3 regions of the Shewanella woodyi ATCC 51908 genome follow, and region 1 is predicted to be linked to each of the others. Evidence: predicted binding sites of a transcription regulator. Region 1 holds the regulator's gene; each other region holds the start of a gene.
The links. Region 1 encodes LexA, which represses DNA repair genes until DNA is damaged. Its sites were predicted from a motif close to TACTGTATNNNNATACAGTA; they were not measured.

Region 1 (8,458 bases):
CTGCTTCAGAAACTGCTTCGACCACAATTGGCATAAAGCCATGGTCTTTGCCACATAACTCAGCACATTGGCCTCGGTAAGTTCCTGTTTTGTCTATACGTGTCCAAGCTTCATTAATGAATCCTGGATTGGCATCTTTTTTAACAGCGAAAGCGGGCACCCACCACGAATGGATGACATCTTCTGAAGTCATAAGAAAACGCACTTTCTTGTTGATTGGAAGAACTAAGGGGTTATCAACCTCAAGGAGATAGTTCTCTCCTTTTGCCTCTGTGCCATCGATCTGTTCTCTGGGAGTGGAGAGTAAGCTGTAAAATTCGATATCTTCATCAAAATAGCTGTAATGCCATTTCCATTGAGAGCCGGTAACTTTAATTGTGATATCGGCATCGGAAGGATCTTCCATTGCGATCAGGGTTTTAGTGGCGGGTATTGCCATTAAAATAAGTATGATAAAAGGCACAACGGTCCAAGCTATCTCAACCTTTGTACTTTCGTGAAAATTAGCCGCAATCGCACCTTTGGATTTTCTGTGATTGATCATGGAATAGATCATCACACCAAAGACCAAGATTCCGATGGCACAACAGATATATAGGATGATCATGTGCAGGTTGTACACCTGACCACTGATCTCCGTAACCCCTTGAGTCATATTCAAGGGCATCTCTGATGCCAACATGGGTGGCGTAAACAGCAACGCCAGAAAACAATACAGCGCTTTCTTCACTAGACTTCTCCTCTGCCAAAATATAAGACAAAGAAGAGTCACACAGTAAGTCTCTGCTCTATGCAAACTCTTCAGTTCCCAAAAAAGCAACGATGACATCAAAGTACGCTAGCGGTTTTACTTATTATTGTGAAAGTAGCAGTCTTTTTTGCTGCTGAAGTTAACCACATCTGTACCTACTACAGAATATATCTGTTTCGATTTCCGCTAGGTAAACAATGCAGTTATATCACTGGGAATTGATTTACTTTGCAGACGACTAAATCGCTTTGGATATAACAAATTATCGTTGTTATGTTTCTAACTTACTGTGTGTTGAAATATTGATCAAGATCACTTTTTCTTTATTTTTAAATTAATAATGCCATTTCATATAGGTATTTAGCAGGTTTCGATATTGTTAAATTTTTCAATCCTAGGTATTGATGAAGAGATAGTCATTTTCTTTTTAGTCACTAAAAACCTCATGGTGTATGGGTTTCAAAGCCCTTTATATAAGCTTGAAACTCTTTAGATATGCTGGATATTCAGATGTTTTTTGAAAGTGCTATTCGCAAAAAAGCCCCATAAAAGGGGCTTAAGAAGATAGGGGGAGAGATTAGTGAACGGATGAAAATAAACTTGGTTGCAAAGCTGAGTCGATAATAGGGTTATGGGTATTTACCTGAGAGCTTGAATTTGCATCCTCAATAACAACGCCCAACGCTCTAGCACTTTTAGCAACAATTTGAAGACGGCGGCTATCACGTGCATCTAACGATTGAGTCCAACAGAGCACTGCGCTAGAGGTGCCACTTGTCAGTGCTTTTTCCATTGCCCAGAGGGTTTCCACTTCATCTTTTGCATGTACCAAAAGTACGCGGTTCATTCTAACACCGGCTTCTGCTAGCAGCTTCTTGTAGCCTATATTCGGTGGGCTGATTAACACTATCCACTGTCCCTGCTGGCTTAATGTGGCAAGCTGTGAGCTCACCTGTTTTAACTCTTCACGCCCTTGTGTAGAGCTGGCTACAGAGGAGATAGTACTGCTTTGTAGCTGGCTGGAGTAATGAGTCTGGTGATCTATCCAAAGTCCAGGATGTCTTGGGCCATTGCCGATTAATGTGTTCATTGCCAATCTCCATTGCGAATAACACCGACAGCCAATCCTTCAATACTTAGGCTTTGGTTAGTTAGATCAACGACTATAGGACTGTAATCTTCATTTTCTGCATGAAGGTAAACAGTACTGCCTTTTTTCTCGAAGCGTTTAACTGTTACATCATCTTCAACACGGGCAACGACAACCTGACCGTTTCTTGCTTGCTCAGCCTTATGGACAGCCAGAAGATCTCCTTCGAGAATACCGATATCTTTCATGCTGTCGCCACGTACCCTAAGTAGAAAGTCGGCACTTGGATGGAACATATTTGGATCAACTTGATAATGCTGTTCAACATGCTCTTGAGCTAGGATAGGCTCCCCAGCTGCAACTTGGCCTATCAAAGGTAAGCCTTGCTCTTCAAGCTCCTCTGTTTGAGCTAACCTAATACCACGAGATGTACCAGGAATGATCTCAATACAGCCCTTTTTAGCTAGAGCCTTTAGGTGTTCCTCAGCAGCGTTGGCGCTTTTAAAACCTAAACGTTTAGCAATTTCTGCACGGGTTGGAGGCATGCCTGTTTCGGCAATATTGCATTTAATTAGTTCAAGAATTTCAGCTTGTCGTGGTGTTAAAGGTCTCATTATCAATCCTGTCTTTCTATACAGTAACTGTCAGTATATACAGTATTTTGATCAGTGCAAGTATTAACCAAATTTTATCTGTTTTTCTTATCTGTACTATTTAAGCTCTGTTTTTCTCTCTGATAGCAGCGGTTATCTAAGGCTTGAGCTAATTTGGTGGAATTATTCAAAATCTGGTACTCTATGCAGTTATTAAATTAAACACATTGCATAAGAATAATGTCCAAACAAGACTCCCTTTGGTTTAAATCACTGCGCTGGCTTCAGAAAAAGTTGGTGCATACTATTGTTGTGCCGCAAGAACCGTTTAAGGATCTAAATCTAGATCCTGAGAAACCGCTCGTTTATGTGATGAAGACTGAATCTCTCAGTGACATCGCAGCTCTCAGTGAGATCACGGGAGAGCTAGGTTTACCTAGCCCTTATGAGCCATTAGAGGTTGAAGGGCGGTCAACGCCTAGAGTGGTATGCCTAGAGGGGGCTAAGCCTCTTATGGGGAAAAGGGAGAGTAATGAGTTCTTCCTAAGTAGCTTTATGGATCTGTTAAAGGCACATAAAGAGAGTCCAGATCTCGATATTCAACTGGTACCTGTGAGTCTCTATTGGGGAAGAACGCCAGGTAAAGAGGATGACACGATGAAAGCCGCTGTGCTTGAGCGTGAGAATCCAACTTGGTTGCGTAAATGTTTGATGATCCTATTTTTAGGCCGACATAACTTTGTTCAATTCTCCAATTCGGTCTCGATACGTTATATGGCCGATGAGCATGGCACTGATAAGCGTATCGCACATAAACTTGCCCGCGTAGCCCGAGTGCACTTTAGCCGTCAGCGAAAGGTGATGACAGGCCCAGTTTTACCTAAGAGGCAGGCCCTTTTCCATGCCTTGATTAACTCAGAAAGTTTAAAGAGAGCGATTCAGGAGGAGGCGACGAGCAAGAAGATTTCAGAGGTTGAAGCCAGAGCGAAGGCGATGGAGTATCTGGATGAGATTGCTGCGGATTACTCAGACAGCTTAGTGCGTATTGCTGAGCGCTTCCTGACCTGGTTGTGGAATAAGCTTTACAAAGGTATCAATATTAAGGGAGCTGAACAGATCCGTCAGCTACACCATGATGGCCATGAGATCATCTACGTGCCTTGTCACAGAAGCCATATGGATTATCTGCTGCTCTCCTATATTCTCTATTACCAAGGTATGGTTCCGCCTCACATTGCAGCGGGGATCAACCTGAATTTCTGGCCTGCAGGCCCTATGTTCCGCCGTGGTGGTGCCTTCTTTATTCGCCGTAGTTTCAGAGGTAATAAACTGTATACCGCTGTGTTTCGCGAATATCTGGATCAACTTTTCACTAAAGGTTACTCGGTCGAGTACTTCACCGAAGGTGGACGTTCAAGAACCGGACGCCTATTGGCACCTAAAACCGGTATGATCGCGATGACGCTTAACAGTGTACTTCGTGGAATGGAGCGCCCAGTGACTTTGGTGCCTGTCTACCTTGGTTACGATCATGTAATGGAAGTGGCGACTTACCATAAAGAATTAAGTGGTAAGAAGAAAAAGAAAGAGTCGGTTTGGCAGGTTTTTGGTGCTTTGCGTAAGCTAGGAAACTTTGGTCAAGGCTATGTGAACTTTGGTAAGCCTATCACCTTGCATAGTTTTCTAAATGAGCAGGTTCCTGATTGGCGTGAGGAGATCGCGAGCGACCCTGAGCAGAAGCCAACATGGTTGACCCCTGTGGTTAACACTCTTGCGAATCAAGTCATGACCAATATCAATGACGCTGCGGCGGTGAGCTCAGTCACCTTGACTAGCTTAGTTCTGCTGGCGTCAGAGCAAAATGCTCTCGAGAGAACTCAGCTTGAGAAGCAGCTGGATCTCTATCTTAAGTTGCTAAAAGATCTACCTTATACCTCATACACATCTGTTGTAGAAGGTGATGGCAAGCAGCTAGTCACTCAAGGCTTAGAGCTGAAGAAACTACAGTTAGATAGCGACCCACTGGGTGATATCGTCTCCATTGATGAGAGTATCTCCATTGCGATGACCTATTACCGTAATAACATTATTCACTTAATGATTATTCCTTCACTGGTTGCTAGCTGTTTGACTCAACATGAGCGGATCACCAGAGATGAGATCAAAGCGATTATTGCCGACTTCTATCCTCTGCTTGAAGCTGAGCTGTTTATGGGTGTTGAAGATACCGATAAGTTAGTCGAGCAGATATTAGATCTGTTTATTGAGCAGCAGTTGATCCGTGAAGATACTGGTTTCAGTGTGGTTGAGACCAGCATTAATCAGTTATTGCTGCTTGCTGGCACTGTGAGTGAGACGTTGCAGCGTTACGCCATCATCTTTAATCTGTTAGCCGATTTCCCAGAGATGGAGCGTTCAGATCTAGAGGCTGAAAGTCATAAATTGGCGAAGCGTTTAGGTGCCCTTCATGGCATTACCGCACCTGAGTTCTATGATAAGAATCTTTATAGAACCTTGAGTGTGAAGCTTAAAGATCTAGGTTACCTCAAAGATAACGGTAATAAAGCCGATGTTGAGAGAGTTCGTGCGTCAGCCAATGGCTTATTGAGGTCTTCTGTTAGGCAGACCATAGTCGATAGTGTTGCAGCGGAGCGCTCTGCTTGATAATTAACAGTGAGTATGGGGCCGTAAATCGGCCTCATCATCTTGAAAGCGGTTTTATTATATTGGCAATCATTGGCCATAGTTCAGATTTGGAGAGTTAGGGTTATATGGCCAATCATATGAATGCAGCCAAAGATAAGGCTGCGGGTAAGTCTCTGCTTGGCGGAGCGATGATAGTTGCGGGTACAGCGGTTGGTGCAGGAATGTTTTCCCTGCCTGTTGTTGGTGCCGGTATGTGGTTTAGCTATTCAATTCTAATGATGTTAGGTGTCTGGTTCTGTATGCTGGTTTCCGGCTTACTACTACTTGAAACCAACCTTCATTTCGAGCCTGGCTCGAGTTTTGATACCTTGACGCGTGAAACTTTAGGTCAGTTTTGGCGAATAGTGAACGGCTTATCTATCGCCTTTGTGCTCTATATTTTAGCCTATGCCTATATCAGTGGCGGTGGCTCTGTCGTTAACCATAGTCTGCAAGTGTCAGGTATCGAGTTGCCTCAAAGCCTTGCTGGCTTAGTTTTCGCCTTAGGTTTGGCGTTTATTGTTTTTATCAGCACTAAGGCTGTCGATAGGATCACCACGATCATGCTCGGGGGGATGATCATCACCTTCTTCCTTGCAATCGGTGATCTGCTGATCGATATCGATACAGTGAAGTTGTTTGCACCTAATGGCGAGGACACTTATCTACCTTACATTTTAGCTGCACTGCCCTTTGGTCTTGTGAGTTTTGGCTATCACGGTAATGTGCCGAGCCTGGTTAAGTATTACGGCAAAAAGCCTAATACGATCATCAAGGCGATACTGATCGGCACCTTGATCGCATTTGTTATCTATGTCTGCTGGTTAGTGGCTACCATGGGGAATATTGCCCGTGGTGACTTCGTTAATATTATCGCCCAAGGCGGTAATATGGGGGTCTTGGTTTCGGCTCTGTCTGATGTGATGAGCAGTAGCTGGTTAACTACCATGTTAACGATTTTTGCAAATCTAGCCGTTGCTTCTTCGTTCCTAGGGGTTACCTTAGGTTTGTTTGATTTTCTGGCCGATCTTTTTGGCTTCGATGAATCCAGAGGTGGACGCTTTAAAACGGCCGCAGTGACCTTCCTACCACCGACAGTGCTTGGATTACTTTTCCCGAATGGCTTCTTGGTTGCCATCGGTTTTGCAGCACTTGCGGCGACAGTTTGGACTGCGATTGTACCAGCAATGATGGTGTACAAGATTAGAAAGAAGTTTCCTAATTCGACCGGTTTTAAAGTTCCTGGCGGTAATGCGGTGATTGTCATCGTAATGTTGTTCGGTATTATTACCGGAGCCTGTCATTTATTAGCGATGGCGGATCTACTGCCTGTATACGGGTAAGGTAAAGATTCAGTCTGAAAGCCCTCTTCTGAGGGCTTTTTTGTTTCTATTTCTTTAGATTAAGTCTGTCGAGATATTGCTGTGGAGTGCACCTTCTCAAGCGTTTGAAGGCTCGGCTAAAACTCTGTTGATTGGCGTAACCTAATAAGCTGGCAATCTCATCTATCTCCTTGCCGTCCAACATATACTTAATTGCCTGATTACTAATAATATAATTACTTATGGTCGAGAAGCTGAGACCTAAATACTGTAAACGTCGTTGTAGCTGCTGTTCGGAGATATTAAAAAGCTTAGCGACCGCTTTCACCTTAGGCAGACCATAAAAACGTGAGTAGTTGATCATCTCAAAAAGCACTTTAGGTGCATCATGGGGCTGAGGCATGTTGAGGTATTTCTCAAACAGGGATCTTGGCATGGTGACAGGAGCATTAAACTCCTGATCTGGACTGATTGAGTGCACCATCTCATCAATATCAAACCAGATCTCAGTTTGGGCTGCATTCCAAACTACCGGAGAGCCAAATAGCTCCGATACTTGCTCATGACCTATTGCTGAACCACTGAGTTGTACCCGAATTGGGCGATAATCTTTGCCTAAAAAATGGCGCTGAGCATTAAGTAAAGTGATCGCAACTCTGAGGGAGTCTAGACTCTTTTGTTGCTTAAAAACATAGGGGTTTTTATAGCACCATTTCATAATTTTGGCCGATTGGCTCACATAGTAACTGGCTCCGGAGTGCAGGCTGACGACTCCGTAGTTGATCCTACGTATGCTCATCGCTACATCTGGGGTTGCGAGTGGATCAATTCCCGTGATCTCTAGCCTATTAAAATGCAAATACTCACTGAGTTTGACCATATAACAGGGATCTTGGCTAAGTTCTGCAAGCTCTGTTAACCAGTGGCCGACTTGAGTAAAAGGGATAAGAGCCATAGGCTCCTGCATTAAGGTTTGAGGGATATTGAGATCCCGATAACCGATCCCAAATATCTGCTGCATTCCATCAAATACAGGCTTTAAGTAACAAACTCGAATAAATGAAGTGTTAAATTTCATAGGCAGGTCTTCCAATAGCTGAAGGCTGATTTAATCATAAATGGTGTAAACTTGATATGTTTGGCCTCAATCTATTGCTCGTTTATGGATAAAGGTCAGACAATAGGTTTTTAAGTTTATAGGAGGCCATTTTCATGAGTTTACTGGGTATGCCGTTTGTCGATACGGGGGCAGATACAGCACTTCATGTTGTTGCCTTGGTTGTGATGGTCGTCACAGTGTCTGCCGTTGCAGTTGGGTTTTGGAAGATACATGAGATGCCTATCAATAAGGCGCATAAAGAGGAGCATCATCAGATAGGGCTTATCACTGCACTCACATGGATTGGTTTTGTGTGGCATTGGGTATGGGTGTTAGCCGTATTTGTTGCATTTGTCGATGGTGAGAAAGCACTAAGAAAGTTAAGAGATATTTGGCATGAACAACCAGACAACTCAGCCCAGCAATCCCTAGAGGCTCCTCAGTCAGATAGAGAGGTTACCAATAATGCTTGAAGGCTTGGCTGTTTGGGCTCTATTTATCTACCTGCTTCGTTTAGTGGGTATGCCGTGGAATAAATTTTCTAAGGCGTTTGCCTATATCGGTGGCGGAGGTTGGCTGCTATTTGTTTGGGTCGGCCTACTAAACTTTACCCCTATGGATCTCTCTGGAGGCTCACTGGTTCAATCTCCTCATATTCAACTGCGCCCCGCATCGAGTCAGATTAAAGGTTCGGTTAAACATATCTATGTCGAACCAAATCAACGTATTGAGCAGGGGCAGCTTGTGTACGAACTTGATGATGAGCCCTATCAAATTGCGTTAAATAAGGCCAAGGTGGATCTCAATGCCGCTGAAGTTGCATTAAAGCTTGCCAATGAAGATGTAAAGCTTGCCATGAAGCAACATCAGAGTGTCTTGGCTGATACTAAGATTAGTCAGAGTCAGGTAGTGGCTGCA
Region 2 (8,458 bases), 2.0 Mb from region 1:
GTTGAATAAGTTGTATTTAGCTTACGTTTAATCATCTTCAAGTCAAGATTAGGCAGGCCGAAGTTTGAGACATATAAATTGGTATTTAGCTTTACTAGAAAGGCAGAAGTTACAGATCTCATCTAGTCTTTGAGTATCAATGAGAAGAACCTTGAGGGTGAAATATGTCTAGTTCTGATAACCGAAATGGTGTGGGTAGAGTGATATTGGTATTAATGGCTGGATCATTATTGTCACTTAGTGGATGTAGCAACTATGATCCTGTGCCTGTTGAAAAATGTTCTGAGGTGGTCAAGCATGCACAAAAAGTGCTTGGTAGCATGGCTCCCGATGGTAAAACCATGATGGCTGATTGCAAGGCCGCATCAGATAGTGAACGTGGTTGCGTGATGGCAGCAACCAAGAAAGGCGCATTGGCTCAATGCATGTAAGACTATTTTCTATCTTAATCTTTATCACTTATGGAATATTTTTATTAGAAATATAACATTTAACTAACTTGATATATCATGATGTAAAAGCTCATAAACCATGGTGTTAGTTAATGTATAAAATAATAAAAATATTCCTTATCAGTACATTATCACTGGTTTTTATCCTCTCTTGTGGCATCTACTTGGCCTTGAATTTGAGTTTACCTCGACTTTCAGGCGAGTTGCTTAGTGCTCACATCTCTAAAGATATAACACTGGAGCGTGATCGTTTAGGTACGGCTGTTATCACAGGTCAGAGCCGAAAAGATGTGACTTATGGATTAGGCTTTGCTCATGGGCAGGACAGGTTTTTTCAGATGGACCTGTTAAGGCGTAATGCTGCTGGTGAGCTGTCTGAGATTTTTGGAGAGAAGGCACTTCCTTTGGATAAAAATCGCCGCTTCCATCAGTTCAGGAAACGCGCAGAGGGGATAGTGGCTAGCCTGCCGATAACTGAAAAGATGATGCTACAGACCTATGCCAATGGGGTTAACGATGCCCTTGCTGAGCAACACCTTGATTCGTTTGAGTACCTTGCGACAGGGACAAAACCTAAGCCATGGGTCCCTGCTGATAGCTTACTGGTTATCTATAGCATGTATCTGGATCTTCAAGGGAGGACACCAACAAGAGATATGGTGTTAACCCAGATAGAGCAGCTACATGGTCAAGAGATGTTGGCTTTCATCATACAAAATAGTTCCTATCAGGCAGCGCTTGATGGCAGCTTACTTCCTACTAAGTCTGGCGCAATACCAAGATTATCACCTTCAAGCCTGCTTGCGGCAAAGATGACAGATATCGAGGAGCCTCTGGACATAGGCAGTAATAACTGGGCTGTGACAGGGGAGCTAACTCAAAGCGGTAAGGGGATGTTATCTGATGATATGCATCTATCACTGGCTGCGCCCATTATCTGGTATCGCGCGCAGCTCAATTACATAAACACCTTAGGTAACAAGAGAGAAAAGGTGCAAGTGACAGGTGTTTCTCTGCCTGGCGCGCCAGCTATTGTGGTGGGGACAAACGGTCTGCTTGCATGGGGATTTACTAACGCCTATATCGATACCGCTGATTGGGTGGCGTTAACGCCAGCGGATAAAATCTTAACAGAGGTTGAGACCATCGTATTACCTGACAGCAATATTGAGTACACTATCGAGCTTTCAAGGTTTGGACCCGTTAAGTGGGTTAATGAGCAGGCTTATGGACTCTCTTGGGTTGCTCATCGCGACTATGCGGTGGATATGGAGCTTATGGCGTTGGAAACCGCTGATAGTGTTGAGCAGGGACTCACCTTGGCCACTCGCTTTGGTATTCCGGTGCAAAATATCATGCTGGTGGACAGTGATGGTAACGCTGGCTGGACCCCCGCTGGCGCTGTTCCTTCACGCACAAACCCCAGTAATACAGCTCAAAAGGCCAACAGGTTTCAAATTAACGCTTGGATGGAAGATGAAGCTGTTTTGCCTCAAGTTTATAATCCTGAGTCCCAACGGTTATGGTCTGCAAACTCCAGAGTTATGTCGTCACAAGCGGCTACGCGCTTTGGTGATGGCGGTTATGCGTTGGGGGCTAGGGCTCAACAGATAAGAGATAGATTGTTTGAATCGACAAGTTTTACAGAGGCGTCTTTCTTAAAGCTTCAACTGGATAACGAAGCTCGTTTTTTAAGTTCATGGCACCAATATCTGATCAGACTACTGGCTACTCAACCTACGCGTTTTGCTAAAGATATTCAGCTGCTAAGAGACTGGCAGAAGTGTGCCTGTGCTGATTCTGTAGGGTATACATTGGTGAGAGGGTTTAGAACTCAGCTGATAGATACGGTTTTTGCCCCACTTGAAACTGAGTTGAATGAGATAGAGTTAAGTTTATCTGTTGTGAAGCGTTATTTAGAGCCTGCAATTTGGCAAATTATTACTGAGCAGCCAGAGAGTTGGCTTCCAGAACAATACAGTAGTTGGGACGAATTTATCATCTCTAGCTACCAAGCATCGGTTACAGGTCTGCTCGCTAAACATAGTGAAGCGGGGGAACTTGAAGATCTGCAATGGGGCAAGGTCAATCAATTAGAGATAAAGCATCCTTTTAGCAGGCAAATCCCTCTATTAAGCCGCTTTCTAGATATGCCAAAAGTAGCAGGTTATGGTGACTCCTTTATGCCTGCGGTTCAACGAGGATCTTTTGGCGCATCTCAACGTTTTATTATTCAGCCAGGTTTGGAAGAACAGGCTGTGATGATGGTTCCTGGTGGACAATCAGGCCACCCTTTATCTGATTATTATCGTAGTGGTTTTGATGATTATGCCAAGCAAAAGAGTACCGCTTTGTTGCCCAGTGAGATTTTGCATAAGATAACGATTAAAGCTGGTAATTGAAATCTATACAGTGATTAGAATGCCCAGGTTAATTTGGCGTAGTAGGTTCCTTCTGCTATATCGCCAAACAGCGCCTCTCCCGAGTTATCGGTGCCATTGTAGGCAATACATGCCATGACTGGTCCGATAGGAGCGCTTATACCGAGGTTATAATAGAGATAGGCTTCACCTAAGGCATCTTTTGTATTCCAATGACCAAGTTGAATGTCTAGCGACAGGCCTGTGTCCCATAAAGCAAGGGTTTTGTTATATTCAACTCGGTAAGCGCTGTCTTGGCTTAGGTCCCCTAATATATCGTTTAGAGTATGGCTAAAGGAGAATTGACCGTAGGGGCTGTATAGGTCAATCATGAGCTCGGTAAAGTCTAGATTTATCCCTCTGTCAGTGCCTTGAATAAGGTATTGATAGAGGGTGACGGACAAGACAAGCTCCTCGCTTAACCCAAAACGGTAACCAGCGTACAGATCCGTTTCAAGGTTCTCTCCCGCTTCATAGGGGCTAGCGTCATCGATAAAATTAAATGTCGAGATAAAGGTGCCCACATAGAAACCATTTTCCGTCGCTAATCCTGCATGTAACTGCATGGCGGGATCCTTCTGTGTCAGTGATACACCGTAGGCTCTATGATCTGTGGTCGCTGCGATATAGCCGAAATAGTTGACCTCTCCTTGGCCTTGGGTAGGAAATAGACCGAACAATAGAAACGCGAATAAGCTTTTCAGTAAATAATTCATATCCTTTGCCTTTTTACTGTTGTATTAGCATATGGTTAATACCAATCAGTATAAAATATAGAGCATAGATCTCTCTATTTCTAATATTTACTTGAGGCGATAGCACTTAAGGTAAAGGTGGTTTTGCTGAGGAAGAGTAAGCGGGCACCGGTGATGCCCGCTAAAGTGTGATTAATACCAATCGGTATAATGTTGGAGTTAGCCCTGAAGTAGCTCTTTGGCGTTGGCTAGTGTATTGCTGGTGATGACATCGCCGCCAAGTAATCTTGCTAACTCCTCAATACGTTGCAGCTTATCTAAAGAGACCATAGAGGTTTCCGTTTTACCTGCTTTACTGTGCTTGTTGACGAACATATGTTGGTGACCGTTACCCGCAACCTGAGGCAGGTGGGTCACACAAAATACTTGAGTCGAGTCTCCAAGAGAGCGAAGCATACGCCCTACAACTGCGGCAGTTGGACCCGAAATCCCCACATCCACTTCGTCAAAAATCAGTGTCGGTGTCGATACTTTTTTCGCGGTGATCACTTGAATGCCAAGTCCGATACGTGAGAGCTCACCACCTGATGCAACCTTAGAGATGGCTTGCATTGGTTGGCCAGGATTGGTCGAGACCTGAAACTCTATGCTGTCACAGCCGTTAGGTGAGATCTGCTCTTCATTGAAGGTGACTGAGATACAGAATTTGCCCTTTGGCATGCTGAGTTCATGTATCGATTGAGTGACCTTTTTATCTAACTCTTTGGCATATCGACTACGGCTTTGGCTTAGCTTTTTAGCGTGAGCAAGGTAGCTCTCTCTGCTGGCATTGACTTGCTCCTCCAGCTGAGTGAGTGCGTCTTCGTCTGAATCTAGTGAGCTAAGCTCAGTTAGTAGCTCCTGATGATGCTCATAGAGGGCGCAAGGAAGTACCTGATGTTTGCGTGAAAGCTGCATTAATTTAGATAGTCTCTGTTCAAGCTGCTCAAAATACTCAGGATCTAGCTCTAATTTATCTAAATAACGCTCTATTTCACTGCTGCTTTCCTGAATTTGGATAAGCGCATCATTAAGCATATTAACTATGCTTTTTAGAGCAGGATCGTAACTTTCGAGCTCTTGAGCTTGAGTGATACCAGCATTTATCTGTGATTCAACACTGCCCTGTTCATTCTCTTGTAGAATATAGAGTTCACTTTTGCAGGCCTGAATAAGGGCCGTACCATTGGCAAGTTTCTTGTGCTCAGCTTCAATCTCCTCAAACTCTCCCTCATTGAGGGCAAACTCATTGAGCTCTTCAACTTGATATTGGAGTAACTGCTTACGTGCGATACGTTCATGTTGAGTTTGCTGTAGTGCCTTAAGCTCTTTCTCTATTAATTTGCAACGCTGATAACCTGCAGAAACGGCTTCGAGTAGCAGTCTGTGGTTAGCATAACTGTCTAATAGAGTTAGCTGGTGCTCACTCTTCAACATAGCGTGATGAGCATGCTGACCATGGATGCCAATTAGTAGCTGTCCTAGGCTTTTAAGCTGAATGAGTGGGACTGGGTTGCCGTTTATGTAAGCTCTTGAGCGTCCATCACTGTTGATGGTTCGCCTTAAAATACACTCCTGATCTAGTTCAAGGTCATTATCTTCAAGCCAACGCTTTGCTAAGGGGACATCACCTAATGAAAATCTTGCACTGACTTCAGCTTTCGATGCTCCGGGGCGAACGGTACTGGCATCGGCACGATTGCCAAGACAGAGCCCCAAGGCGTCAATTGCAATAGATTTACCTGCACCTGTTTCACCTGTAATGCTGGTCATTCCAGGTTTAAAATCCAATTCGAGAAATCGAACAATGGCAAAATTATTAATGCTGAGTTGGCAAAGCATGATGAGACCCCTTCACTTTGGGTACTGTATTTATGAACAGTATATACTGTTCATAAATACAGTAAAGCCTTGTGTGAAAATTAACCTTTTACTAACGGAGCATACGCTTTAAACACTTTGGTTATCAAGTGATTATTCAGTTAGTTCTAATGCAAAAAACTTTGTATTAAGGGCAAGGTTACAATGCTTAACAGTGTCCCTAACATAATGGCTTGGGCACTCACCATTACCTTAACTTGATATCGTTCAGCAAGTAGATAGACGCTAGCTGCGGTCGGAAGGGCTGCTAACAGGACTCCCATAATGAAGTAGTCACCCTCAATTCCAAACGCTGATAATAAAATATAGGCCAGCGCAGGCTGAATGAACAATTTAGCTAGGTTTATCCAGCTCAACTCGGCAATTAAGTCGAGCCATTTTGGTTTCTGGTGGCTGATCTCGTGGTTGCCGCTCGCTTTTACAAGCACCATACCGATAGCAAAGAGTGCACAGGGACTGGATGTCATACCGATATCTCTCAGCATGATGGAGAGAGGCTCGAACAGTTTAAACTCAATGGCAGATAGGAATACACCAATAGCACTGCCAATGACTACTGGATTCTGTATTAAGGAGAGTGTGATAATCAGCAAGGGGGACTGTTTTCTCTCTCTCTTGTTGTCGCCTTTTTCCTGATAAAGTTCAATTGATACCAGCACTAAAGCAAAAACGATAACGGAGAGCAAGCTGGCAATGGCTGCTGCGGTAAGCGCGCTTTGCTGCTCAGGATAGAGCATAGATAGGAGAGGGATCCCGATAAAAGCGGTATTGCCGAATGTGGTATTTAATGCCCTAAGCGCCGCCAGATCGGCACGCCCCTTATTGGTGATGTGTGAAACCAAAACTACCAATAGGTAAGTCAGCAGCATCGCTAAGCTGTATCCAGCGATAAAACCCCACTGTAGTATCTCGTGGATTGGGGTCTCTGCCAGTGCGATTAACATGATGGCTGGAAATGCCACGTAATAGACGTACTGGTTTAGCACCAGATCCGTATCAATTGGCAAAATCTTGAGTTTCTGTACTAAGGAGCCTAATAACATCATGGCGAGTACAGCAAACAGCGGGGTTAAGATTGGTGACATTAAAGCAATTCCAGATTGGCGTGATACTCAGTTAAAATACCATACCTGAAGGAGCAGGAACTATGATCTATTTATTATTTATGATAAAAGAAAATTAGGCTGAGCAGGAGTTTGCTCAGCCTAAACTTATTTCGTTGTATTGCGACGAGATGAGGTGCGCTGCTTTAGCGGCGTAGCATTAACCTTAGTCTGAATCGTATTTCTGTTAGGTGGTAACACACCAAGTTCGCAATAGAAATTGATCTGCCTTCTTAGTTCAAACAGTGAACCTGTTCGAGTTTGTCCACCAATTGATAGTGACCAGCTATCAGTTAATCCTCGGTTGTTCGTTAAAATAAAACCTTGATAAATTAACTTACGCATAATTAAACAGAAAGGTTAGCCTTCCTGCATTCCTACACCTATGTTAGATACGCCTGCATCGACAATCTCTTTGCGCAGGGATTTTATAAACTCAGCATTGAGTTTAGGGTTGTCTTCAATAAGGGTCAGCAAGTTTTCCTGCAGTGCTTTCTCATCGAGCATTACTTCATGGTTGAAGATAAAATCGTCGAATGCTTCTTCATCAAGTTCAACATCTGAAATTGCTTCAATATAGTTCGCCACTGTACTCGATGACAATTTACTGATGTTGACAATATCTTCCTCAATTTTGCTTTGCAGTGCACTCAAAAGGGCAATTAATGCTGTGGTTGCATCCATCGCAGGGTAGACACCGTAGACATCAAAATTAGCCGGATCTGGGGTGTTTAGCTCCAACCTTTCTAAGTAGATATCGATATTGAGCTTTAATTTTGAATCATAACTGGATTGCCACAACAGATTTAGCACTGTGTCTAATACCTGAGGATCACCAAATTCACAGACCTCAGAGAAAAGTTGGTAGTTGGGCAACATGCGCTGACATAGGGCTATTGCAAATACTTTTTTCTGTTGGAAATCTAATGCTTTTACACGTTTAAAGAAGCCTAGTTTGGTTGTCATCTATTACATCCGTTGATAACTGTGATATCACTTGATTTGCGGCTGATTCTACCTTAGTTAGCTCGTCAAGTAACTCTAGTATTTCAGGTTCGACATCGGCAACGGCCGAGCCGCGTTTCAAACTTGATTCTATCTCCTGACAAAGCTTTTGTGTGGTAGGTACGCCACAATAACAGCATGCGCCATGGAGTTTATGCACTGAGGCGAGCATAGAGTCTTGATTAAACTCCTCTAATGCCTGTTTTATCTGAGCTGTGGTTTCAGGCAGTGATGCCACTAACATCTTGAGCATATCCAGTGCCAAATCTGGCTTCTGATTGGCTTGTGTGAGGCACAGCTCCCAGTTAAGGGTAAAGGGGTCGAAATGGGTAAACTTAGGGCGCGTTTTCCAGCGGTTGATCACGCTCTTTAACGCCGCTTCATCGATAGGTTTAGGCAGATAACCATCCATACCGCTTTGTTGGATCATCTCCCGCTCTTCAGCAATCGCATGGGCGGTCACCGCAATGATCGGTGTGTTACGGTTAAGCGAGTGTTGTCTAATCTGCTTAGTGGCACTAATCCCATCTGTACCTGGCATCTGAATATCCATGAAGATGAGATCGAAACTGCGCTCTTGGGCGATATTCACAGCCCCCTGACCATTGTCTACCACTGTGACTTGGCTCACTAACTCTTTTAGTAGGGTATCGATTAATTTGAGGTTTGCAGGGTTATCATCGACCGCTAATACGTTGAGGTTCTCTCTGGCTATAGGCTCAACTTGGGCGTGTTCCTCTAATTGGTGTGGACTGCTTGTATCGGATTTTGGATCGATAAGTATTTCAGCTAAAACCTTTTCATTGATTGGAGCCGGTAATATTTTATCTACGGTATCAAATATGGTGTGAGTGTCTTGCTCA
Region 3 (8,458 bases), 2.4 Mb from region 1:
TAAAGGAAATGCCAGTAGCCATTGCTTTAAGCCTGAAGCGGACTTTTTAAGCGGGACATAATCTTTACATCCCATGGCATTGGGTTTGACCAAGGTATAGATGGCGATGGCGATAATAATGAGAGGTAAGCCCTTCTCAAGCCACTCTTTATCTATGTAATAAACCAGAAAGGTGCCACTGACAGCGCCAAGAAAAGTGGCGATAAACGTTTGATACCAAAGTGTAGGCGAAAAAAGGTTTTGCCTATAGTAGGTAAACGCTGCCATGGATGAGCCAAAGCAGGCTGCCAGCTTATTGGTGCCTAATGCGAGATGGGGGGAGATCCCTAAGGTCAGTAGCGCTGGAATAGAGAGCAGGCCTCCACCACCGGCAACGGCATCGATAAACCCAGCTATTAACCCAATACCCGCAAGAATAGCCCATGTGCTGGGCTCTAAGAGTAGCTCCAAAGTTTGTCCTACTCTATTTCACGGCGAAAGGGAGGGAGAGCGTCGAGTAATGATTTTCCGTATCGTTTACTTACAAGTCGTCTATCTAAAATGGTGATTCGTCCATAATCTTGCTCTTTACGTAGTAATCTACCACAGCTTTGTATCAATTTGCGTGATGCATCTGGAATAGTTAACTGAAGGAATGGATTTCCCCCTTTTATCTTGATGTATTCAGCGTGGGCTTGCTCAACCGGCGAAGTCGGTACAGCGAAGGGAAGCTTAGTAATAATCAAGTTGGTCAGGTAGTCACCTGGAAGATCTAATCCCTCAGAGAAGCTACCTGTGCCAAAAATGATGCTGGGTTCGTTGTTGTCACATCGCTGCTTATGCTTGGTTAAGATCTCTTGTCTCGAGGCGGTGCCTTGGATCTGTAAGCCTGTCTTAATTTTACTCTCTACCAGTTCGGCGACTTTTTCCATCTGCCAGTAGGAGGCAAATAGGACTAAGGTTGCTTGCTCGCCATCGATGAGAGTGATTATCTGCTTAGCGAGCTCTTCAGTGTATTTGTCATCCGTTGGCTCTGTGTCCATCTTGGGCAGATACAGGGTGGCATTTTGCTCGAAATCAAATGGTGAGTCTAATGCAAGAAAGCGGCTTCCATCATTGATGGATAATCCAACTTGACGGGTAAAATGATCGAAGTTGTTTAGCGCTCTTAATGTTGCACTACATAAAACAACGCCGGCAGCCTTATCCCATAGCAGCTTTTCTAGCATAAAGCCGACTTCGATAGGAGAGGCATTAAATAGATAATCTAGCTGTTTTCCTGTGATAAGTTCAATCCAGCGGGCCATCGGCGCGCCTTTGGCATTGTCGACTTTTGCCATCATCTTCCAGAGTTTTTGCAGATTCTCTAGCCTTTGTAGCATGAAGCCTGTTTCAGAGAGGAGTTGCTCCGCTTGATGTTTGGCTATCTCACCATCTTTTATCGCTTCTGCCAGCAAGTTTTGCATCTTATTAAACTGCTTGAGTGCTTTGGATGAAGTGCTGGCGATATTCTCAGCTTGGCTCAGTAAGCCATCGGGCAGTTTTCCATGTTCGAAACGAAAACGATTTTCTGGGTTATCAAATCGCGCGGTTTGAGTGTCGCAGTAGTGGGCAATTTGATTGAGCATGCCTGTGAGATCGGTAATATGATCATGCATCGCCTGCACTGGCGCGATGATATGGTTACTCTTTATCTGGGTCTGCAGTTTGCTGCTGGTTTTATCTATCTTCTCTAACCAGTCAATAGCGCCTCTTAGTGTCGATTGGGCACTGGAGAAGTCTCTGGCAACTTTTGGCAGGTGATGGGCTTCGTCGATAATATAGTAGAGCTCTTCGGGATCTGGCAGGATAACCCCACCACCAAGCTCAAGATCTGCAAAGAGTAAGCTGTGGTTGGCGATGAGCACATCCCAGGTATCGATATCTTCACGGGCCTTATGGAAAGGGCAGTTCCGGTGACTGGCAAGCTGTTTATGGCAGCTGTGTTTATCGCAAGCTATCTGTTGCCAAAGGTGATCGGGGAGCTGCTCTGGCAAGGTATCGCGTTCGCCATTCCATTTACCTTCATGGTATTGTTTAAACAGAGTTTGCAGTAGTTCTACTTGGCTAGTGTCGGGCTTAGTTTGCCACATGGCCATCTGAGTGCCATCGTCGGCGCCGATCAGCATCTGTAATTTGGAGAGGCAGACATAGCGTTGTCTACCTTTGACTAAGCCAAAGGTAAAGTCCAATTCAGACTGCGCGAGAAAAAAGGGCAGATCTTTGTGAAGCAACTGCTCTTGCAGTGCAACGGTGGCAGTGGCGATACAGACCTTTTTTTTGCTGGCTAGTGCCAGCGGAATAGAGCCTAATATGTAGGCCAGTGATTTACCAATCCCGGTACCAGCTTCAACCACGATAATTCGTCTCTGCTTATCGTATTCGCCTGCCAGTGTTTTTGAGATCTCCGCGACGATATAGTTTTGCTCTCGTCTGGAACGAAAGTTAGGTAATGCCGCAGCGATACCTTTATATATAGTGCGAATTTGAGTTTTTACATCAGCAGTTAGCATGCGCATACATAGAAGAGAAATAGAGCTGTACATAATAACAGTGATTGCTTAGCCTTACCTACTCAATTTTCAATTAATTGAGCTAAACAGATCAATTTCATAGTGAGTATAAGTAATGAGTAGAGAAGAGTCCCTCCCAGCGAGTGTTAAAGGCAGAGTGCTATCACGGCATCTGGTGCAACAATCGGGCGCTCTTTGTCTGCATTATTATATTAAAACAGCACAGGGGCCTGTGTTAGTGAAGGTGCCGAATGCTGAGTTTCTCTGTTTCTGTGCAACCTCTAGCGTTGATAAGTTGCTCTCTTCGCCAGGCTTAGGTTATGTGAGAACCAAGGCGCTGACTCTTCAGAACTTTGAATCCCAGAGTGTGACAGCACTTTATTGTCAATCACGGCAAAACTATCGGAATTTGACCCGAGCTGGTGTTGATCTTGGGATCCCACTTTATGAATCTGATGTTCGTCCTGAACATCGATACCTCATTGAACGGTTTATTGCGCTGGATGTTGAGTTCTCCGGTGAGTTTATATCAACCCCGTCAACTGATGCTTTACCTGTTTTTATGGCTGAGCGTGCTCGTAAAGCTGAGCTGGATATCTCACTTAATGCTATCTCATTGGATTTTGAGTGTAGTTTCGACGGAGAGCTTTACTCAGTGGGCTTATATGGGATGAGCGGCGAGCAGCCCTATGAGAAAGTCATTATGGTCGGGGATGCAAGCGCTATAACACAGAGTGCAACGCCTGAGACAGATGAGAAAAGTAAGGCGGCAGCTTATGTCGAGTGGGTACAAGATGAACGAGCACTCATTCTCGCCTTGGTCGAGTGGTTTAATGATTATGATCCCGACATTATTATCGGTTGGGCCGTGGTTACCTTTGACCTTGCTCTGCTGTTTCGCCGAGCTGAAAAGCTAGGGATAAAATTGCCCATTGGCCGAGGAGGGGAACAGCTTAGCTGGAAAGTTGCCGATAAATTCAGGCCTGAATCCCTTTCATTGCCTGGGCGAGTCGTATTAGATGGTATCGATTGGCTTAAAGCTGCATTTTATCGTTTTGATAGTTTCTCCTTGGAATCTGTATCTCGTACCTTGCTCGATGAGGGCAAGGCTATCCATAGTGTTGAGCACCGTGTCGATGAGATAGCTCAGTTATTTGCGCATGATAAGTTAGCGCTTGCACACTATAACTTGACCGATAGCAGACTCGTGTGGGACATCTTTAATCATACTGAGTTGTTTGAGTTTGCTATTGAGCGCTCAAAGCTAACAGGTTTAGAGCTCGGGAGAGTAGGGGCCTCGGTCGCTGCTTTTAATAATTTGTATCTACCGCATCTGCATCGTGCAGGTTTTGTAGCGCCAGCCATGGCGACTAGCCAAGGGTTAGAGAGTCCAGGTGGTTATGTGATGGACTCTATTCCTGGCTTATACCAAAATATTATTGTGTTGGATTTTAAAAGTCTGTATCCCTCAATTATTCGTACCTTTCTTATTGATCCTAAGGGGTTAGTGCAAGGCTTGTCTCTGCCAGACTCTGATACCGTTGCAGGTTTTCGTGGTGGAAGGTTTAGTCGAGATAACCCCATACTTCCTCAACTCATTAAAACCTTATCTGAGCACAGAGAGTTGGCGAAAAAGGAGAGTAATGCACCGCTGTCTCAGGCCATTAAGATCATCATGAACTCGCTTTATGGGGTATTAGGTTCAAGAGGTTGTGTATTTCATGATGCTAGGTTAGCAAGCTCCATTACATTAAGGGGCCATGAGATCATGAAGCAAACTAAGGTTTGGATTGAGGAGTGCGGATATAAGGTTATCTATGGTGATACTGACTCTACCTTTGTTTGGTTGGGTAATGACCCACTTGAGGTCGATGCTGATACCGCCGCTAAAGGCTTAGTGGAGATGGTGAACACTCACTGGCGTGAAAGGTTATTAAGCTCAATGAATATTGAGTGTTTCTTGGAGCTTGAATATGAGTCCCATTATGAACAGTTTTTTATGCCCACATTAAGAGGTTCTACTGAGGGGTCTAAGAAGCGTTATGTTGGCGCTTATACTCAGCAAAGTGGCGAGTTGAAATTAGTATTTAAAGGGATGGAGCAAGTGCGAAGTGATTGGAGTCCAATTGCAAGGCGAGTTCAAGAGTCACTGTATTATCGTCTTTTCTCCAAACAGGATGTGAAGTTGTTTTTGCAGAGTATCGTAGAGGAGTTATTGTCAGGAAAGCTTGATTCAGAGCTTATTTTTTCTAAGAAGCTTCGCAGAGATATTAGTGATTACAAGGCCAAATCTTCACCACATGTTAAAGCTGCGCAGATCCAATATGAGTTATCTGGTAATACGAGCCTCTCTAAAAGAGGGGCGCAAATTGATTATTTAATGACAGTAAATGGCGCTGAACCTGTGGAATACAGAAAATCCAATATCGACTATCAATACTATATCGAGCGGCAATTGGGGCCGATAGCTGATCCCATTCTTACCATTTTGGGCGAAAGTTTCTCTAGCATGAACTCAAATCAGCTTACGTTAATATAGTGGGGTGCTTCTTAATGTTTTGCGTGTTTAATGTTATCAGTTGGTGAAATCCTTGCTGCTTGTTAGTTTTTTTGGATATTTCTCGTGAAAAAGGCTGGGTTTTTGTCATTTTCTGCTTTGAGAGGGGCATGATCCTTTGCTAATCTCGGCAGGAAATAGGATAGAAATAAAACAACGGAATGGTTAAAACAAAAACCAAGCAGACTGGAAACATTAAGGTTAGATAACAGATGAAAAAAACGTTAGTAGCATCGGCTTTAGCAGCCGTTATATTTGTACCGACAGCTTCAGCTATCGAGATCTATAAAGACGACAAGAACGCAGTAGAGATCGGTGGTTATGTCGATGCGCGTATCATCAATACTCAAGGTGAAACAGAAGTGGTTAACGGTGCTTCTCGCATCAACTTCGGTTTTACTCGCGAAATGAGCGATGGTTGGAAAGCCTTCACTAAACTTGAGTGGGGCGTTAACCCATTCGGTAATAGTGAGATCGTTTATAGTAGTGAGAGTAACTTTGAATCTAAAAGTGGTGACTTCCTAAATAACCGTCTTGGTTATGTTGGTCTTGGCCATGATACATACGGAACGCTAACCATTGGTAAGCAGTGGGGCGCATGGTATGACGTGGTTTATAACACCAACTATGGTTTTGTATGGGATGGTAATGCATCTGGTACTTACACATACAATAAAGCAGATGGTGCCGTAAACGGTACTGGTCGCGGTGATAAAGTAGTTCAATACCGTAACTCATTCGGTGATGTTAGCTTTGCACTCCAAGCTCAATTAAAAAATGATACCTTTTATACCTGTGAGTCTATATCTGGCTTAGGCACAGATTGTGAGCAGCGTTGGAACGACGGTGACGAGTCACAAGAGGTTGACTACGGTTACACTTATGGTGGTGCTATCACATACCAAGCTACCGACATGTTAACACTAACAGCGGGTATTAACCGTGGTGAGTTTGATGTGAGATTCCATACTGGTGAGCAGATCACTGCAACAGATCTTATCTATGGTGTTGGTGCAACTTGGGGCAGCTTCGATCAAGATGGCTTCTACGCTGCTGCTAACTTCAACAAGAATGAAAACCACGATACTGATAACTTAGGTCGCCTGATCAAAGATTCATACGGTATTGAGTCACTGTTCTCTTACAAGTTTGAAAACGGCCTACGTCCATTTATCTCTTATAACGTATTAGATGCTGGCAGTGACTATGTTATTCAACCAAACAATGTTGACCCTAACGATGTGTTTAAGCGTCAATTCGTTGTTGCTGGCCTTCACTATGTTTGGGACTCAAACACAGTACTTTATGTAGAAGCGCGTAAAGACTTCAGCGACTTCACAAGTGCAGACAAGGCTCAAGAAGCCAGAATGTCAATCTCTGAAGAAGATGGCGTTGCTATCGGTATTAGATACACACTTTAATCTGAACTGAAACACTATAAAACGCCCTTTTTAGGGCGTTTTTTGTATCTGATAATCAACTGAATTACTTATTGTAACTTTTGATTTAGCCCCTTCTCTCTCCCTTTACATACCCCAAATATGATGAATCTCTAATTATTAACATTAATCTGTGACAGAATGTATAGCTTTATTTACATGTTACTCGTTTATGGAAATAAGTATAAAAATATTGGCTGATCACTATTTATCATTAGTTTGCGTAAGTTTAGCATTTTATTGATAACTGCGTGCTAATAAACCTTTGTTTAATCAATCTTATTCTACTGTTTTATATGGGGATTTATTGTTTTTGAGGTCTGTTGTGTCAAGTCGTTGAGCTACTAGGAAATTTTTTTATTTTTCCTTAAATTGTCTTTTTGTTTATAAAGCAACCGTTTTAGTTGGCGGCTGTTAAAAAAACATTGCGGGATGTTGATTAAATGTTTCTGTTGTGGTCTCATTTGTTTGTAAATAAGTCTGCGTGTAACAATTTGTAAGCGCTAGGGTAGATTTATTTCAATAAAATAAAAATAAGTCCAGGGAGAAACATAATGTATAAGAATAGCTTTCTAACTAATTCAGTGCGCTTTGCACTAATTAGTGGTGCAGCAGCAACGGCAGTAATTAGTGCTCCAGCAGCATTTGCTGCAGAAGAAGAAGCAAAAGATGTAGAGCGTATTTCTGTAACAGGTTCACGCATTAAACGTACTGATATGGAAAATGCAGTTCCTTTAACATCTTTTACTGCTGCAGATATTATGGCTTCAGGTGCTCCAACGCTTGAGCAATTTGTACAAGCTTTACCATTAGCTAACGGTGGCCAGTATGGTTCAAACGTTAACAATGGCGGTACCGGTACCGTGACTATGAACCTTCGTGGTTTAGGTGATACCCGTACTCTAGTTCTTGTTAATGGTCGCCGTTACAGTGGTGATATTTCAACCGTCCCAATGGCTGCTGTTAAGCGTGTTGATATTTTGCGTGATGGCGCTTCTACTATTTATGGTTCAGATGCTATTGCAGGTGTAGTTAACTTTGTCACTAATGATGACTTTGAAGGGGCACAAGTTGATGTTCGTTACCAACAGTCAAGCGAAGGTGACGGTGAAACTAAGAGTGTTAACTTTTTAACTGGTACAAGCAGCGACAAAGGTAACATCATTTTCTCTGGAACCTATGAAACTCGAGAAGCTATCTACGGTTCACAACGTGACTTTTCATCATGCCCACCATCTGAGGTTGATAATGATGGTGATGGTAATAACGATGGTTTAGTTTGTGGTGGATCAGGTACAACAATGCCTGGCTCAGCATGGAGCCCTTCACATGGTTTTGGTCAGTTAGATGGTAATGGTGGCATTCGTCCACTTACAGATGAAGATAAATTTAACTATGCTGCGCTTAGTATTCTTTATCAACCACTCGAAAAGCACTCATTTTTCACACAAGGAAACTATGAGCTAATTGATGAAGGTTTCTCTACTGTAAACTTTTTCACTGAAGCTGCTTATACAAACCGTATTTCAAATCAACAAATGGCACCAGTTGGTACATTCTGGGGTGTAGAAGTTCCAACAACAAACCCAGGTAACGATCTAGGTGAAACGGCTTATGCATATCGCCGTTTAGCTGAAACAGGTGGACGTACGTGGGAGCGTGAAGTTAACGAGTTTAACTTAACTATGGGCTTCAACGGTGAGTTTGCAAATGAATGGTACTGGGATGTGTCATACATGCGTTCTCAGCGTCGTACTGATACAAATGCTGGTGGACGAGTTCATCAAGAGCGTGCAGGTATCTTAACTAGCCCTGAATTATGTGCTGCAAATGATGAGTGTCCTGGTGTATGGAACCCATTTGCATCAAATACTTTGACTCAAGAGATGCAAGATTGGATTATTGTTCCAATGACAAGTAACTCTAAGGGT

Region 2: recN (DNA repair protein RecN) is a predicted target of LexA. The motif match lies at 5,471-5,490, and genes of this name have one in related genera.
Region 3: dinG (ATP-dependent DNA helicase DinG) is a predicted target of LexA. The motif match lies at 2,555-2,574, and genes of this name have one in related genera.

Annotation. Positions count from the first base shown of each region.
Region 1 covers NC_010506.1:215,840-224,297, forward strand. The annotation lists gene coxB (cytochrome c oxidase subunit II) at 1-730, opposite strand, end outside; gene SWOO_RS00920 (cell division inhibitor SulA) at 1,329-1,841, opposite strand; gene lexA (transcriptional repressor LexA) at 1,838-2,455, opposite strand; gene plsB (glycerol-3-phosphate 1-O-acyltransferase PlsB) at 2,675-5,098, shown strand; gene mtr (tryptophan permease) at 5,206-6,462, shown strand; gene SWOO_RS00940 (AraC family transcriptional regulator) at 6,509-7,519, opposite strand; gene SWOO_RS00945 (hypothetical protein) at 7,654-8,013, shown strand; gene SWOO_RS00950 (HlyD family secretion protein) at 8,006-8,458, shown strand, end outside.
Region 2 covers NC_010506.1:4,113,834-4,122,291, reverse strand. The annotation lists gene SWOO_RS17350 (hypothetical protein) at 165-431, shown strand; gene SWOO_RS17345 (penicillin acylase family protein) at 545-2,854, shown strand; gene SWOO_RS17340 (TorF family putative porin) at 2,869-3,588, opposite strand; gene recN (DNA repair protein RecN) at 3,787-5,448, opposite strand; gene SWOO_RS17330 (AEC family transporter) at 5,595-6,572, opposite strand; gene SWOO_RS17325 (DUF3319 domain-containing protein) at 6,699-6,935, opposite strand; gene SWOO_RS17320 (YjaG family protein) at 6,951-7,556, opposite strand; gene barA (two-component sensor histidine kinase BarA) at 7,531-8,458, opposite strand, start outside.
Region 3 covers NC_010506.1:3,777,050-3,785,507, reverse strand. The annotation lists gene SWOO_RS15910 (sulfite exporter TauE/SafE family protein) at 1-450, opposite strand, end outside; gene dinG (ATP-dependent DNA helicase DinG) at 459-2,531, opposite strand; gene SWOO_RS15900 (DNA polymerase II) at 2,647-5,070, shown strand; gene SWOO_RS15895 (porin) at 5,301-6,509, shown strand; gene SWOO_RS15890 (TonB-dependent receptor plug domain-containing protein) at 7,082-8,458, shown strand, end outside.